Regions from separate parts of the Streptomyces sp. NPDC054786 genome, predicted to be linked through region 2. Evidence: riboswitches for the same ligand, from Rfam matches in the RefSeq annotation. Region 2 holds a riboswitch; the other holds the start of a gene.
The links. A riboswitch is a leader RNA that binds a small molecule or an ion and turns the genes downstream of it on or off. The one in region 2 is predicted to bind cobalamin.
Positions count from the first base shown of each region.

Region 1 (7,657 bases), on a different contig from region 2:
ACGGTGGCGACCATGCCGCCGTGGTACTGGAAGTAGTCGTCGGAGTCCGCGATGTCGTGCTCGCGGGTATCGGTGTTCTTGGCGGCGACCGCGATGCGCTTGTAGGCGGTCTCCATCTCGTCCCGGGCCGGCCGGCCTTCGAGACCGCGGCCGTAGGCGTAACCGCCCCAGACGGTGTAGACCTCGGCGAGGTCGGCGTCGGTGCGCCAGTCGCGGGAGTCGATCAGCTGGAGCAGGCCCGCGCCGTACGTCCCGGGGCGGGAGCCGAAGATGCGGGTGGTGGCGCGCCGCTCGTCGCCGTGCTCGGCCAGGTCGGCCTGGGCGTGGGCGCGTACGAAGTTGGACTCCGCGGGCTCGTCCAGGCCGGCGGCGAGCCGTACTGCGTCGTCGAGCAGGCCGATGACGTGCGGGAAGGCGTCGCGGAAGAAGCCGGAGATGCGCAGGGTGACATCGATACGGGGGCGGCCGAGCTCGGCGAGGGCGATGGGCTCCAGGCCGTTGACCCGGCGCGAGGCGTCGTCCCATACGGGGCGGACCCCCAGCAGGGCGAGGGCCTCGGCGACATCGTCGCCGCTGGTCCGCATCGCGCTGGTGCCCCACAGGGACAGACCGACCGACTGCGGCCAGTCGCCGTTGTCGGTGCGGTAACGCTCCAGCAGGGAGTCGGCGAGGGCCTGGCCGGTCTCCCAGGCGAGGCGGGAGGGGACGGCCTTGGGGTCGACGGAGTAGAAGTTACGGCCCGTCGGCAGGACGTTGACCAGACCGCGCAGCGGGGAGCCGGAGGGACCGGCCGGAACGAAACCGCCGTTCAGCGCGTGCACCGCGTGGTCGATCTCGTCGGTGGTGGCGGCGAGGCGCGGGACGACCTGGCGGGCGGCGAAGTCGAGGATGTCGGCGACCGCGGCCGGGTGCCCCTCGGCGGTCCCGGCCACCGCCGCCGGGTCCCAGTCCGCGTCCTCCATCGCCTGGACCAGCGCGCGGGCCGTGGCCTCGGCCTCGTCGGCGGTCGTCCGGGTCGCGGCGGACTCGTCGAGACCGAGCGCCTCACGCAGACCGGGCAGGGCGGACGTACCGCCCCAGATCTGCCGGGCGCGGAGGATGGAGAGGACGAGGTTGACGCGGGCCTCGCCGGCCGGTGCGCCGCCCAGGACGTGCAGACCGTCGCGGATCTGGGCGTCCTTGACCTCGCACAGCCAGCCGTCGACGTGCAGCAGGAAGTCGTCGAAGCCCTCGTCGTCCGGGCGGGCCTCCAGGCCCAGGTCGTGGTCGAGCTTGGCGGCCTGGATCAGCGTCCAGATCTGGGCGCGGATCGCGGGCAGCTTGGCCGGGTCCATGGCGGAGATGGCCGCGTACTCGTCGAGCAGCTGCTCCAGGCGCGCGATATCGCCGTAGGACTCGGCGCGGGCCATCGGCGGGACGAGGTGGTCGACGAGGGTGGCGTGGACCCGGCGCTTGGCCTGGGTGCCCTCGCCCGGGTCGTTGACCAGGAAGGGGTAGACGAGCGGGAGATCGCCGAGGGCGGCGTCCGGGCCGCAGGCCGCGGACAGCCCGGCGTTCTTGCCGGGCAGCCACTCCAGGTTGCCGTGCTTGCCCAGGTGGACCATGGCGTCCGCGCCGAATCCGCCGTCGTCGGCCGAGGCCGCGATCCAGCGGTACGCCGCCAAGTAGTGGTGCGAGGGCGGCAGATCGGGGTCGTGGTAGATCGCGATCGGGTTCTCGCCGAAGCCGCGCGGCGGCTGGATGAGGATGAGGAGATTGCCGCGGCGCAGGGCGGCCAGCACGATGTCGCCGTCGGGGTTGCGGCTGCGGTCGACGAACATCTCGCCGGGCGGCGGCCCCCAGTGCTGCTCGACGGAGTCCCGCAGTTCCTGCGGGAGCGTGGCGTACCAGCGCTTGTAGTCGGCGGCCGGGATACGGACCGGGTTGCGGGCGAGCTGCTCCTCGGTCAGCCACTCCTGGTCGTGGCCGCCGGCCTCGATGAGGGCGTAGATCAGCTCGTCGCCGTCGCCGGACACGAGGCCGGGAACCTCTTCGGTGCCGAAGTCATAGCCGTCGGCCTGCAGACGGCGCAGCAGCGCGACGGCGCTGGCGGGGGTGTCCAGGCCGACCGCGTTGCCGATCCGGGAGTGCTTGGTCGGGTACGCGGACAGCACCAGGGCGAGGCGCTTCTCGGCGGCCGGGATGTGGCGCAGCCGGGCGTGCCGGACGGCGATGCCGGCGACCCGGGCGGCGCGCTCGGCGTCGGCCACGTACACCGGCAGACCGTCCTCGTCGACCTCCTTGAAGGAGAACGGAACGGTGATCAGCCGGCCGTCGAACTCGGGGACGGCGATCTGCGAGGCGGCGTCCAGCGGCGACAGCCCCTCGTCGCTCTCCTCCCAGGCGCTGCGCGGCCCGGTCAGGCACAGGGCCTGGAGGATCGGTACGTCGAGGGCGGCCAGCGCGCCCGCGTCCCAGGACTCGTCATCGCCGCCGGCGGAGGCCTCCGCGGGCTTGCTGCCGCCCGCGGCGAGGACCGTGGTGACCAGGGCGTCGGCGGCCCGCAGCTCCTCGATCAGCTCCGGCTCGGGGGCGCGGAGGGAGGCGACGAAGAGGGGGCGGGCACGGCCGCCCGCCGCCTCGATCTGCTCGCACAGGGTCCGTACGAAGCCGGTGTTGCCGCTCATGTGGTGGGCGCGGTAGTAGAGCACGGCGATCAGCGGGCCGGTCTCGTTGCGGGCTTCCCACTCCAGCGGGCCCCAGCTGGGGGCGGGCGCGGGCGGCTCGAAGCCATGGCCGGTCAGCAGCACCGTGTCGGAGAGGAAGCGGGCGAGCTGGCCGAGGTTGGCGGGCCCGCCGTGCGCGAGGTAGGCGTGCGCCTCGGCCGCGATGCCGACCGGGACCGTGGACTGCTCCATGAGCTGGGCGTCGGGGGCCTGTTCACCGGTGAGCACGACGACCGGCCGGTGCTGGTCCTCGGCGAGCAGCACCTCCAGGCCCTCCTCCCAGGCGCGGATGCCCCCGAGGAGGCGCACGACGACGAGGTCGCAGCCCTCCAGCAGCGCGGGCAGCTCGGCGACGTCGAGACGGGCGGGGTTGGCGAGCCGGTACGGCACGGGACCCGTGGCCGCGCGGGCACTGAGCAGGTCGGTGTCGGAGGTCGACAGCAGCAGAAGCATGCGAGCGCAGGCCTTCCTCGGGGTGTCCGCGCCCCGGGTGGTCGTAAGGACGGCGGGAGTTCCTGGCTCGCCCGGCAGGCCGGGTTCACAGTGGCGGGACCGCGCCGGATTCTCACCGGGCTTCCTCCCTAGGGCCGTAGGACCCTGCGCCGTCGCTGGCGTCCGGCGGGCCAGCCGACCCACCGACCTGCATAGTAAGGGCTGTGGCCGGGCGAGGTAAGCGGGCCTCCCGGCAGGCCGCGGCGGGACGGGGGCGTGCACACGGCGGGCCGGGTGCATGGCCGGATCCGGCCCGGATCGGCGCCCACCTCCGTGGGTATGCTCGCGGCCATGCCGCCCTCCCCCTCGACACGGCCGCAGGCCGCCGCACCGCCTCTGCGCGACCGCGGTGACGCCTGCCCGGGAGCGCTGCGGCTGCATACGGCCGCCGACGGCAATCTCGCCCGCATCCGGGTACCCGCCGGGGATTTGACGGCCCGTCAGGCAAATGTCCTGGCCGACGCCGCTGAGCTGCTCGGCGACGGCCATCTCTCCCTCACCTCCCGCGGCAACGCCGAGCTCCGCGGACTTGCGGAGGGCTGCGGCGCCCGGCTCGCCGGTCTGCTGCGCGACGCCGGTCTGCTGCCCTCCGAGCGCCACGAACGCATCCGCAACATCCTCGCCTCCCCGCTGGCCGGACTGGACCGGCACACCCCTTCTGACGTGCGACGGTGGGCCCGTGAGCTGGACGCACTGCTCTGTGCGAGCGAGTCGGCGACCGCCCTCTCCGGCCGTTTCCTGTTCGTTGTGGACGACGGACGGGGCGATGTGGCGTCGCTCGGCGGAGATGTGAGCTTGCTCGCAGAACCGGACGGGGACCGGACCGGCCCGGCGGGCAGCGCCCTGCTGCGGATCGGCGACGATCCGGCGGCGCTGCGGATCGCCGGCCCGGACGTACCGCGCGCCGCGCTCGCCGCCGCCGAGGCCTTCCTGACCGCCGCCGGGGCGAGCGGCAGCGGCGCCTGGCGGGTCCGCGAACTCCCGGACGGGCACGGGCTGAGCGCCCTGGACGTGGCCGACGCGCTGCGGTCGGCGGGCATCGGGGCCGCGTACGTGCCCGAGGCTCCCGCACCCGGAACCCGCACCTCCCCGCCGTATGCGGACTCCTCCGCCCCCGGCATCGTCGAGGGCCCCGACGGCGACCGGGCGCTCTCGGTCCTGGCGCCGCTGGGCCGGCTGTCGGTGGCCCAATGGCGGCTGCTGACCGCGATCGCCGCCGACGACGGCGCCGGCGCACTGCGCCTCACCCCGTGGCGCGGCATCGTCCTGCCCGGACTGCCGGCCGCCGCGGCACCCGGCCGGCTGGCGGAGCTCACCACCGCCGGACTGATCACCGACCCGGCCTCCCCCTGGCGCCGCCTGGGCGCCTGTACGGGCCGCCCCGGCTGTGCCAAGTCCCTCACCGACGTACGCGCCGACGCCACGGCCGCCGTCGCCACCGGCCCGGCCGTCCCGGACAACGCGCCCACCGGCCTCGCTCCCGAGGGTCTCCCCGTGTACTGGTCCGGCTGCGCACGCCGCTGCGGTCACCCGCACGGCACCTGGGTCGACGTGCTGGCCACGGCGGAGGGCTACCGGGTAGCACTGGTACGGCCGGACACCGCACCGCCCGCCGCACGCACCGCGGCGGCCCCGCCCCCGGCTCCATGAACCGCCCCGAAGCCCCATGCCCCACCCCATGAATCACCCGAGCCCCCCGAGCCCTCCCGCACCCGACAACCCCGAGGCCACAGTGACCGCGTTCGACTACGAGAAGGACGGTGCGGCGATCTACCGCCAGTCCTTCGCCACCATCCGCGCCGAGGCGGACCTCGCCGGGCTGCCCGCCGACGTCAGCCAGGTCGCGGTCCGGATGATCCACGCCTGCGGCATGGTCGACCTGGTACGCGATCTGGCCTTCACCCCCGACGTGGTGGCAGCCGCCCGCAAGGCGCTGCACGCCGGTGCGCCGATCCTCTGCGACGCCAACATGGTCGCCAGCGGCGTCACCCGTAAGCGGCTGCCGGCCGGCAACGAGGTGCTGTGCACCCTCGCCGACCCGTCGGTCGCGGACCTGGCCGCCCGGATGGGGACCACCCGCAGCGCCGCGGCCCTGGAGCTGTGGCGGGACCGGCTGGAAGGCGCCGTGGTCGCGTTCGGCAACGCCCCCACCGCCCTCTTCCGGTTCCTCGAAATGATCGAGGAAGGCGCGCCCCGCCCGGCCGCCGTCATCGGCATACCCGTGGGCTTCATCGGCGCCGCCGAGTCCAAGGACGCGCTGATCGCCCATCCGTCGAAGCTGGACCACATCGTGGTGCGCGGACGCCGGGGCGGCAGCGCCATGGCCGCGGCCGCGATCAACGCCATGGCAAGCGAGGAAGAGTAAGCGTGAGCGAGCAGCAGGCAACCGGTGACGGCAGCGTCGCGACGACGGCCGGCCCCGGCCGCCTTTACGGGGTCGGCCTCGGCCCCGGCGACCCGTCCCTCATGACGGTCCGGGCGGTCGACGTCATCGCCGGCGCCGACGTCATCGCGTACCACAGCGCCCGGCACGGACGCTCGATCGCGCGCTCCATCGCCGCCGGGCATCTGCGCGCCGACCACATCGAGGAGGCGCTGGTCTACCCGGTCACCACCGAGTCGACCGACCACCCCGGCGGCTACCGGGGCGCCCTGGACGAGTTCTACGAGTCCGCGGCCGCCCGCCTCGCCGTCCACCTCGACGCCGGCCGCACCGTCGCCGTCATCTCCGAGGGCGACCCGCTCTTCTACGGCTCCTACCAGCACATGCACAAGCGGCTGGCCCACCGCTACCCGACCGAGGTCATCCCCGGCGTCACCTCCATCAGCGCCGCCGCGGCCCGCCTGGGCAGGCCGCTCGCCGAGGCCGACGAGGTCCTGACGATCCTCCCCGGCACGCTCCCGGAGGAGGAACTGACCGCCCGTCTGGCCTCGACCGACACCGCCGTCGTCATGAAGCTCGGCCGCACCTTCCCCACCGTCCGCCGCGCCATGGAACGCTCCGGCCGCCTGCCTGAGGCCCACTACGTCGAGCGCGCCACCATGCCCGGCGAGCGCACGCGGAAGCTGGCGGACATCGACGCGGAGACGGTCCCGTACTTCTCCGTCAGCGTCGTGCCGAGCCGCATCGCCGACGTGCCGCCGTCGGCGATGGCCACCCGCGCCGAGGCTGAGGTGGCCGCGCCGCCCGGCAGCACCCGCGAGTCCACGTCGGCCGACGGTCCCGGCGAGGTAGCCGCATCGCCGGACAGCACCGACGAGTTCGCCGCATCGCCGGACAGCACCGACGAGTTGGCCGCATCACTCGACGAGCCCGGCGAGCCGGCCGAGTCACCCGACGCTCCCGGCGAAGTGGTCGTCGTCGGCACCGGCCCGGCAGGCCCGCTCTGGCTGACCCCTGAGTCCCGCGGCGCCCTGGCCGCCGCCGAAGACCTCGTCGGCTACACCACCTACCTGGACCGCGTCCCGGTACGTCCCGGCCAGCGCCGCCACGCCTCCGACAACAAGGTCGAGTCCGAACGCGCCGAACTCGCCCTCGACCTGGCCCGGCGCGGCCGTCGGGTGGCCGTGGTCTCCGGCGGCGACCCGGGCATCTTCGCCATGGCCACCGCCGTTCTGGAGGTCGCCTCCCAGGACCCGTACCGCGCCATCCCCGTACGCGTCCTCCCGGGCGTCACCGCCGCCAACGCCGCCGCCGCCCGCGCCGGCGCCCCCCTCGGCCACGACTACGCGGTCATCTCCCTCTCCGACCGCCTCAAGCCCTGGGAAGTCATCGCCGAACGCCTCCACGCGGCCGCGGGCGCCGATCTGGCCCTGGCCCTGTACAACCCCGGCTCCCGCAGCCGTACATGGCAGGTCGGCAAGGCCCGCGAACTCCTCCTGGAACACCGCGCCCCCGACACCCCGGTCATCCTCGCCCGCGACATCGGCGGCCCCGGGGAGTCCGTCCGCACGGTGCACCTGGCCGACCTGGACCCGCTCCAGGTCGACATGCGCACCCTCCTGATCGTCGGCTCGTCCCAGACCCAGGCGGTACGGCGCGACGACGGGACCGAGGTCGTGTGGACGCCGCGGAGGTATCCGGAGGGGTGAGCCGGGGCTTTCCGAGCCGTGCCGGCCTCAGCGAGTAAGGGATGCATCCCCCTGCCCACGGATCTCAGACCTCCGAAGAGACCGTGATGAGGATCAGGCCCGAGAGTCCCGTCACCGCCCGGATCGAGTCCGCGAACACCTCGGTCGTCCATGCGGCCACATCCGTGGACCACTCGCGCACGCCGCAGCGGAAGGCGAGCGCCCGGCGCAAGCCCTCGGCCTGCACCTCCCCGGCGAGAGGACCGGCGAGCCCCGGAGTCGTCGTGCCGGCGGGCTTGAAGACCTCCACCGTCATGTGCTGATACGTGCGTTCAAGTGCCGCTTCGCGGATCTCGGCGGCCCGCGCGGCGAGGTTGGCCGACGGCAGG
Region 1 is NZ_JBSHAW010000039.1:74,995-82,651, forward strand. It holds gene cobN (cobaltochelatase subunit CobN) at 1-3,158, opposite strand, end outside; cobalamin riboswitch at 3,197-3,356, opposite strand; gene cobG (precorrin-3B synthase) at 3,489-4,847, shown strand; gene ACWGI6_RS29125 (precorrin-8X methylmutase) at 4,930-5,562, shown strand; gene cobJ (precorrin-3B C(17)-methyltransferase) at 5,664-7,289, shown strand; gene ACWGI6_RS29135 (hypothetical protein) at 7,354-7,657, opposite strand, start outside.
Region 1: linked by a shared signal. The riboswitch ahead of cobN (cobaltochelatase subunit CobN) and the one ahead of thiI (tRNA uracil 4-sulfurtransferase ThiI) in region 2 are both predicted to bind cobalamin.

Region 2 (7,657 bases):
GCAGCACACGGTGGCACGGACGGTGCGGAACTTGGCCCACTCGGACCGGAGCAGGTGGGCGAACACGGGCTCGGTGGGAACGTCGGAACGGCGCTCGGCCGCGGGGATGGTCACGGACATGGGGATACCTCCTGGGTCGGGATGGGGCTGCGGCTCGGAACTCAGACCTACGGCAGCGACTCGGTGCGGTACTCCACGCTGTCCTCGGTGAGCTGCATGAACGCCGTCTCCAGCGAAACGCGTTGCTGCGACAGCTCGTGCAGGGCGGCCCCGCACTCCGCCGCGGCCTCCGAGACCTGGACCTGGTCCAGGCCGGTGACCAGAAGCGCGCCTTCGTCATCCGCGGTGACCTGCCCGCCGGCTGCCCGGAGCCGTCCGGCCAGCTGGATGGCCTGCGGGGAGCGCACCTTGACCATGTTGCGTGAACTGCCCGCGATGAATTCGCGCACGCCGGTGTCGGCGATCAGCTTCCCCCGGCCGATCACGACAAGATGGTCGGCCGTCACCTCCATCTCGCTCATCAGATGGCTGGACACGAACACGGTGCGGCCCTCGGCCGCGAGCCCTCTCATCAGGTTGCGGATCCAGCGGACGCCTTCGGGGTCGAGACCGTTGACCGGCTCGTCAAAGAGCAGCACCTGTGGATCACCGAGAAGAGCTGCAGCGATCCCGAGCCGCTGTCCCATCCCCAGCGAGAAGCCGCCCACCCGCTTGTGCGCCACCTTCGCGAGGCCGGCGATCTCCAGGACCTCCGCCACCCGCCGGCGGCCGATCCCATTGCTGTACGCAAGACCCAGCAGATGCCCGTACGCACTGCGCCCGGGATGGACGGCCTTGGCCTCGAGCACGGCACCGACCTCGTGCATAGGGTGACGCAACTGGTGGAAGGGCGTGCCATTGACCAGCGCACTGCCTGACCCCGGGCGGTCCAGGCCCAGAAACATCCGCATCGTCGTGGACTTGCCCGCCCCGTTCGGGCCCAGGAAACCGGTCACCCGGCCGGCCCGGACCGCGAAGGACAGGTCGTCCACCGCCGGCTTCGCCCCAAATCGTTTGGTCAGCCCCCTGGCCTCCAACACCCCTACGCTCACGAGCACGCTCCGTTCCCGCACAACTGCCATGGTCTTCCCGGTCCTGAGCACCGTACGGACGCAGCCCGGCCCAGCGGGACGCCAGAAAGTCGGAACTCCAGCACCTCCATCGTCCCGATGCGTGACCCGCCCACTGCGACCATCGACCGACAACCGGGTACATCGATCGGACCGGCGAGGGCGAGGTGGCGCGCGCAGGCTTCACGCTGCCGTTCGTCAGTCTGCGCACACGGACAGGCTCGGCCACCGCACCTCCAGCAATCGGAGCGGGCCTCACCGCACATCCAACCGCCACGACCACCAAATTCCGGCGAACCTATGCGGTCACAGCACTAGCAGGACTCCGGTGGAACGGCACCCGCCGACGGTCCGGGAGCGTCGGCGCGCAGCAGGCAGGCATCCATGATCCAGCCATGACGCTCCCGGGACGCGGCACGCAACTCCAGCACCCGGTCGGCAACTTCGGCCGGCGGGCCGGAGACCGGCGGCCAGCGTCACATGCGCCGGATCCCCCGAGCCGATCCCGATCACGAGGATCCGTCGACGGTCCTCTCCGGTCATGAGGACACCGCCCCGGACGGCCTCGACGCACACACGGCCGGACCAGGGCGGCCGGGCGCGGGGCCGCCGTCAGGGCTGTCCGCGCCGGGCTCCGTCTCTCCGTCGGTCTCACCCGGGTACATGACCTGGACGTCGCGCAGCAGACTGTCCACCACGTCGTCCAGGTCGAGGCGCTTCTCCACCGAACGCAGGTCGGTCAGTCCGGCCCGGAGGGAGACCCGGGACGGTGCGAGGAGCTTGCAGCAGTCCTCGTCCGGCAGCACGGAGATCTCCGCGGTGCCGATGGACCGGGCCTCGTCGATGATCTCCTGTTTCTCCCAGCCGACCAGCGGCCGCAGCACCGGCAGGGCGGCGGCCTCGTCGACGGCGGCCATGTTCGCCAGGGTCTGGCTGGCCACCTGTCCCAGGCTGTCACCCGTCACCAGGGCCTCCGCTCGGGTCCGGCCCGCCAGCGCGGAGGCGGCACGGACCATCAGCCGTCGTTGCGCGACGACCTGGAGCCTGCCGGCCCCCGCGATGGCCAGTTGCTTCTGGGCGTGGCCGAGCGCGATGACATGCAGCCGCCCACCGGGCTGGTAGCGGTTGAGTTCCCGGGCGAGGGCGTAAGCCTTGTACACGGAAGCGGCGTTCGTGTACGGAGCGCCGGTGAAGTGGACGAAGTCGCAACTCAGTCCGCGACGCATCGCCCGGTAGGCCGCCACCGGCGAGTCGTACCCGCCGGAGAGCAGCACCAGGGCACGTCCGCCGGAACCGACGGGGAGTCCGCCAGGCCCCTGGTGACGGATCCAGGAGAGATAGCTCTCCTTGCGGTCGATCTCGACCGAGACCCGCACGTCCGGGCTGGTGAGGTTCACCGGCACGGGCCCCAGGGCCTCCTGGACGCGTGCCCCGAGAAAGCGCTCGAACTGCGACGAGGTCATCTCGAAGGTCTTGTCCCGGCGCTTGACCCGCACGGCGAAAGTGATTCCGGGTCGCTCGGCACGGGCGCCGGCCAGCGCTTCCACGGCTGCCTCGGTGAGGTCCGTAACGGTGCTCGGGACGCGCAGGGCGGGCTCCACCGAGTTGAACCCGATCACCCGTCGGGCGCGCTCCACGAGGACATCCAGAGGGACCTCGCCGCCGAGCACGGTCACGCTCTGGCCGGACTTGATCCACGTGGAGCCGCCGACGTCCCGCAGCGCGCGGCGGAGGTTGTCGTGCAGCCGCTCGGTGAACAGGTGCCGATTGCGGCCCTTGAGGAAGATCTCACCATGCTTGAGCAGGACACAGGGCCCGCTCGGGCGGGGCGTACTGGGGGAAGGGACGGAGGGAACGCTCGCTTCGCCGGGCACGAAACTCTCCTTCGCGAGTCGTCGTGAGGACCGGTGCCGGGCCGCGAACGGGATGCGGGCCCGCCCCGCGCACCACGGGCACGGTGGGGTGAAACGCACCACTCGCTCGGCGGTCCCGCTACCGGGTCGCCATGGAGGCGTGCGTGGTGATCGCACCGCGCACGAGCAGTGGCAGGTCTTCGGACTCGTGGGCACATCCCGGAGGACGGGACGCCTACTGGCCGTCGCTTCCCAGGTCACACGCGGACCCAGTGCTTCATGACGGCGGTCGTTCCCACTCACCGCTGCGAGGCAGTCCCGGACTTCCACCGGGTTCCCTCTTGCGACACCCCGTCTGGCGGGCGGGGTGAACCAGCTGCGGGTCCAGGGTAGACAAGGTGGCGCGCGGCCCGTGAACGAGGCGCAGCTCGACCGGCCCCAACCGTCGACCGGCGCGAGCCGTGCCGCCCCCTTGTCCGAGGAACAGCGAGGGGGCGGGGTCGCGCCGCGGGCCTCGCAGCCCGGGGACGAAACTCCGCATCCGCCTCCCGCGATCCCGCGCCGCCCGTCAGTACACCCGGGTGAGGATCTCCAGCACCTCCGCCTCGCTCGGCAGCAGCGGAGCGTTCTTGGTCACCGCGTCCGCGACCGCTCCCGCGGCGATGGCCGGCAGCATTGCGCGGTCGGCGCCCAGTTCGCGCAGGGGCCGCTTGAGGTCCAGTGTTCCGGAGATCTCGCGCACGGCCTGCACCGTGGCCCGTGCCCAGTCGCCGTCCGCGGGCGGGGTGCGGCGCATGGCCCGTCCCACCTGCTCGAACGCGTCCCGGGCCGCCGGAGCGCTGAACACCATGACCTCCTCCAGTACGGCGGCCAGGGCTACTCCGTGCGGGGTTCCGGTGTGAGCGGTGAGCGCGTGGCCGATTCCGTGGACGAGGCCGAGTCCGGAGAGGGTGAGGGCCTGGCCGGCGAGGTGGGCACCCAGCATCAGTGCGGCGCGGGCGTCGAGGTCCGAGCCGTCCCGGTACGCAGTGGGCAGCGCGCCGCTCACCATCGTCACGGCCTGCGTGGCGTAGGCGACGGAGACCGGGTTCGCGCCGCGTGAGGCCAGCGACTCGATGCCGTGGACGAGTGCGTCGATGCCGGTGGCGGCGGTGGCCGGGGCGGGCAGACCGAGCGTCAACTCAGGGTCCAGCAGGGCGATTCGGGGCTTCACGGAAGGGTGACCGAGGTACACCTTGCGGCAGGCTTCGGCGTCCTCGATCACCCCGAAGCCGTTGGTCTCCGCCCCCGTGCCGGACGTGGTGGGGATCGCGATGAGCGGGAGTCCGTCGGCCGCTTCCCATAGACGGCCGGCGTCGGCGGCTACCGCGTCCGGATTGCCGACGAGCAGGGAGATGCCCTTCGCCGCGTCGAGAACGGAGCCGCCGCCGAGTGCGACCACCGCGGCCGGGCCGAAGGCGCGAGCCCGCCTGGCGCCCGCGTCGACGTCGCCGGTGGAGGGGTTGGGCGCCACCTCGTCGTGAACGGCGTACTCGATCCCGCCGGAGTCGAGGATCTTCAGGACGCGTTCGACGACGCCCGCTGCGCGCAGACCCCGGTCGGTGACGACGAAGGCGCGGTGCCGGCCCGTGGTCGTGATCAGCTCGGGGAGCCGGCCGATGTGTCCGGGCCCGAACTCGATGCGGCAGATGGGGTCGATGCTCAGCGGCGCGAGGCTGTCGCGCTGAGGAGAGGCCATGGGTGCGGCTCCTGAGGTGGGTGAGTGTGAGCGTGGGAGCGTGTCCGGCGGTGCCTTCCGGCGGCTCAGAGCACCAGTGCCGCGTCGTCCAGCGCGGCGGCCGGATTCGGCAGACGGAACTCCCGGCCGGCGAGGGACTCGTAGAGGCGGACGGGGCTCATCTCGCCCGCGAGGTCGCCGTGCTCGGCCTTGGCGCGGCGGTAGATCTGCTCGACCAGGGCCGACAGCTCGGTGGACACACCCAGGTCCCGGCCGAGGTCGATGGCGAGCCCCAGGTCCTTGCAGGCGAGTGCCATCGCGAACGAGTCGTCGTAGTCACCGTCGGCGAGCACGCACATGATGTCGCTCTCCAGGAAGTTCGAGGCGGCCGGGCTGGCGAGCAGCGAGCTGCGCAGCACCCCCAGGTCGACGCCCGCCTTCACGCCCATGGCGAGCACCTCGGAGGTGGCGACCAGATGGCTGAACCACAACAGGTTGATCATGAGCTTGACGCTGTATCCGGCGCCGATCGGGCCGACGTGCAGGATCCGGTCGGGGTCACCCATGGCTTCGAGGACCGGCAGCGCGATCCGGAAGTCGTCGTCCGCGCCACCGGCGAAGATCTGCAGCATGCCGGCCTCGGCGCCCCGGGCCATCCCGCTGACCGGCGCGTCGAGTCGGCGCACGCCCCGGGCATCGAGGACCTCGGCGGCTACTCGTTCGGCGGCCGCGGGCGTCGACGTCGACATGTCGATCCACAGCGCGCCCGGCGCCAGCGCCTGCGCCGCACCGCCGCGCAGCAGCACCTCCTCGACGATCCGCGGGTTGGGCAGCATGGTGAGCAGCAGCTCCGCGCCCTCGGCGCAGGCGGCGGGGGAGTCGGCCCAGGTGGCGCCGAGCGCGAGATGTTCGGCGGCCGCCTCGGGCCGGGTGTCGTGCACGGTGACCAGGTGTCCCGCGTGAATCAGATGGCGGGCCATGTGGCGACCCATATTGCCCAGGCCGATGAAACCGATCCTCATCGTTGTCCTCGCTGCGGTGAGAAGAGAAGAAGGGAGAAGAGAGAAGGAGGGAGAGGGGAGAAGGGGGGCGGCGAAAGGGGAAAGAGGGGGTGGGAGGGAGAGGGGCCCGTGTTCAGTCCCCGAGGTTGATCCAGGTGGTTTTGAGTGCGGTGTACGCGTCCAGCGCGTGCAGGGACTTGTCGCGGCCCGCGCCGGTGGCCTTGAAGCCGCCGAAGGGAGTGATGACGTCGCTGGCATCGAAGGTGTTGATCCAGACGGTGCCGGCCCGAAGGCGCCTGGCCGTGCGGTGGGCGACGGCGATGTCCCGCGTCCAGACCGAGGCGACGAGTCCGAAGTCCGTCTGGTTGGCGAGGCGTACGCCCTCGTCGACGTCTCCGTCGTAGGTCACCACGGCGAGGACCGGGCCGAAGATCTCCTCCTGGCCGACGGCGGAGGTGTTCGCCACCCCGTTCAGCACGGTCGGTTCGATGTAGCTGCCGCCGGACTCGGTGAGGGTGCGTCCGCCGCCGAGGAGGACGGTCGCGCCGTCCTCCCTGCCGCGTGCGATATAGCCGAGGATCTTGGCCAGCTGGTCCTCGTCGACGATCGGGCCCATGACGGTGGCCGGGTCGAGCGGGTCGCCGACCCGGAAGGTTGCGGCGGTGATCCGGCGAACGGCCTCCAGGAGCCGTTCCTTCACGGAGGCGTGTACGACGACCCGGGAACCCGCGTTGCAGGTCTGGCCCGCGTTGTAGAAGATCCCCCAGGCCACGGCGGAGGCGGCGGCCTCGATGTCGGCGTCCGCCAGGACGAGCTGCGGGGACTTGCCGCCGGCCTCGACGGCGACCTGCTTGCCGTTGGACTCGCCCGCGTACACCTGGAAGAGCCGCGCCACCTCCGCCGAGCCGGTGAAGGCGATCTTGTCGACCTCGGGGTGACGGCCGAGCGCCTGCCCCGCCACCTCGCCCCGCCCGGGGATCACGTTGAACACGCCGTCGGGCAGTCCGGCCTCGCTGCCGAGCGCGGCCAGGCGCAGGGCGGCCAGCGAGGTCTGTTCGGCGGGCTTCAGAACGACGCTGTTGCCGGTGGCGAGCGCCGGGCCCAGCTTCCAACTGGCGATCAGCAGCGCGTAGTTCCACGGAACGACCGCGCCGACCACGCCCAGCGGTTCCCGGGTGATCAGCGCGAGCGCGTCACCGGGAGTCGGCGCCACCTCGTCGTATGTCTTGTCGATGGCCTCCGCGTACCAGGCGATGGTCTCGGCCGCCTGGTTCACGTCGATCCGCACCGACTCGGTGATGGGCTTGCCCATCTCCAAGGTGTCGAGAAGGGCCAGTTCCTCGGCGTTCGCGCGGATGAGTTCGGCCCAGCGCAGCAGGACGCGCTTGCGCTCCCTGGGGGCGAGGTCGCGCCAGCGTCCGTCCTCGAAGGCCGCGCGGGCGGAACGCACCGCCCGGTCGACGTCCTCGGCGGACGCGGCCTGCACCTCGGCGAGCAGCGCGCCGTCGCGCGGCGAGACGCTCGGGAAGGTGTCGTCGGACGTGGCGTCGGTGAAGGCGCCGTCGATGAACGGCCGCGTCTCGAACCTGAGCTTGTCCGCGGCGGCCCGCCACTCGTCGTACGACCGGTGCAGCAATTCCTCGATGGTGCAGGTCACGTGAGCCTCCAGTGGTCGATCGCTTCCTCGTCGAGCTCGATGCCGAGACCGGGCTTGTCCGGCACTTCGAGATCGCCCTCGGCGTTCACCCGCACCGGCTCGGCGAGCATGAAATCGCGGCGCTCGGGGGTCCAGCCGGGCGGGTCGTAGGGGAACTCGAAGAAGGGGCCGCCGCCGACGCCCGCCGAGACCTGCAGATTGGCCAGGACGCCGATGCCGTTGGTCCAGCTGTGCGGGGTGAACTGACGGTGCTTCAGTTGGGCGAGTTCGGCCAGGGTGCGGGCGCGGTACATGCCGATCGCGAGCACCACGTCCATCTG
Region 2 is NZ_JBSHAW010000004.1:83,670-91,326, reverse strand. It holds gene ACWGI6_RS05195 (ABC transporter permease) at 1-120, opposite strand, end outside; gene ACWGI6_RS05190 (ABC transporter ATP-binding protein) at 168-1,079, opposite strand; gene thiI (tRNA uracil 4-sulfurtransferase ThiI) at 1,649-2,983, opposite strand; cobalamin riboswitch at 3,137-3,355, opposite strand; gene ACWGI6_RS05180 (iron-containing alcohol dehydrogenase family protein) at 3,531-4,700, opposite strand; gene ACWGI6_RS05175 (NAD(P)-dependent oxidoreductase) at 4,766-5,701, opposite strand; gene ACWGI6_RS05170 (aldehyde dehydrogenase) at 5,814-7,337, opposite strand; gene ACWGI6_RS05165 (mandelate racemase/muconate lactonizing enzyme family protein) at 7,334-7,657, opposite strand, start outside.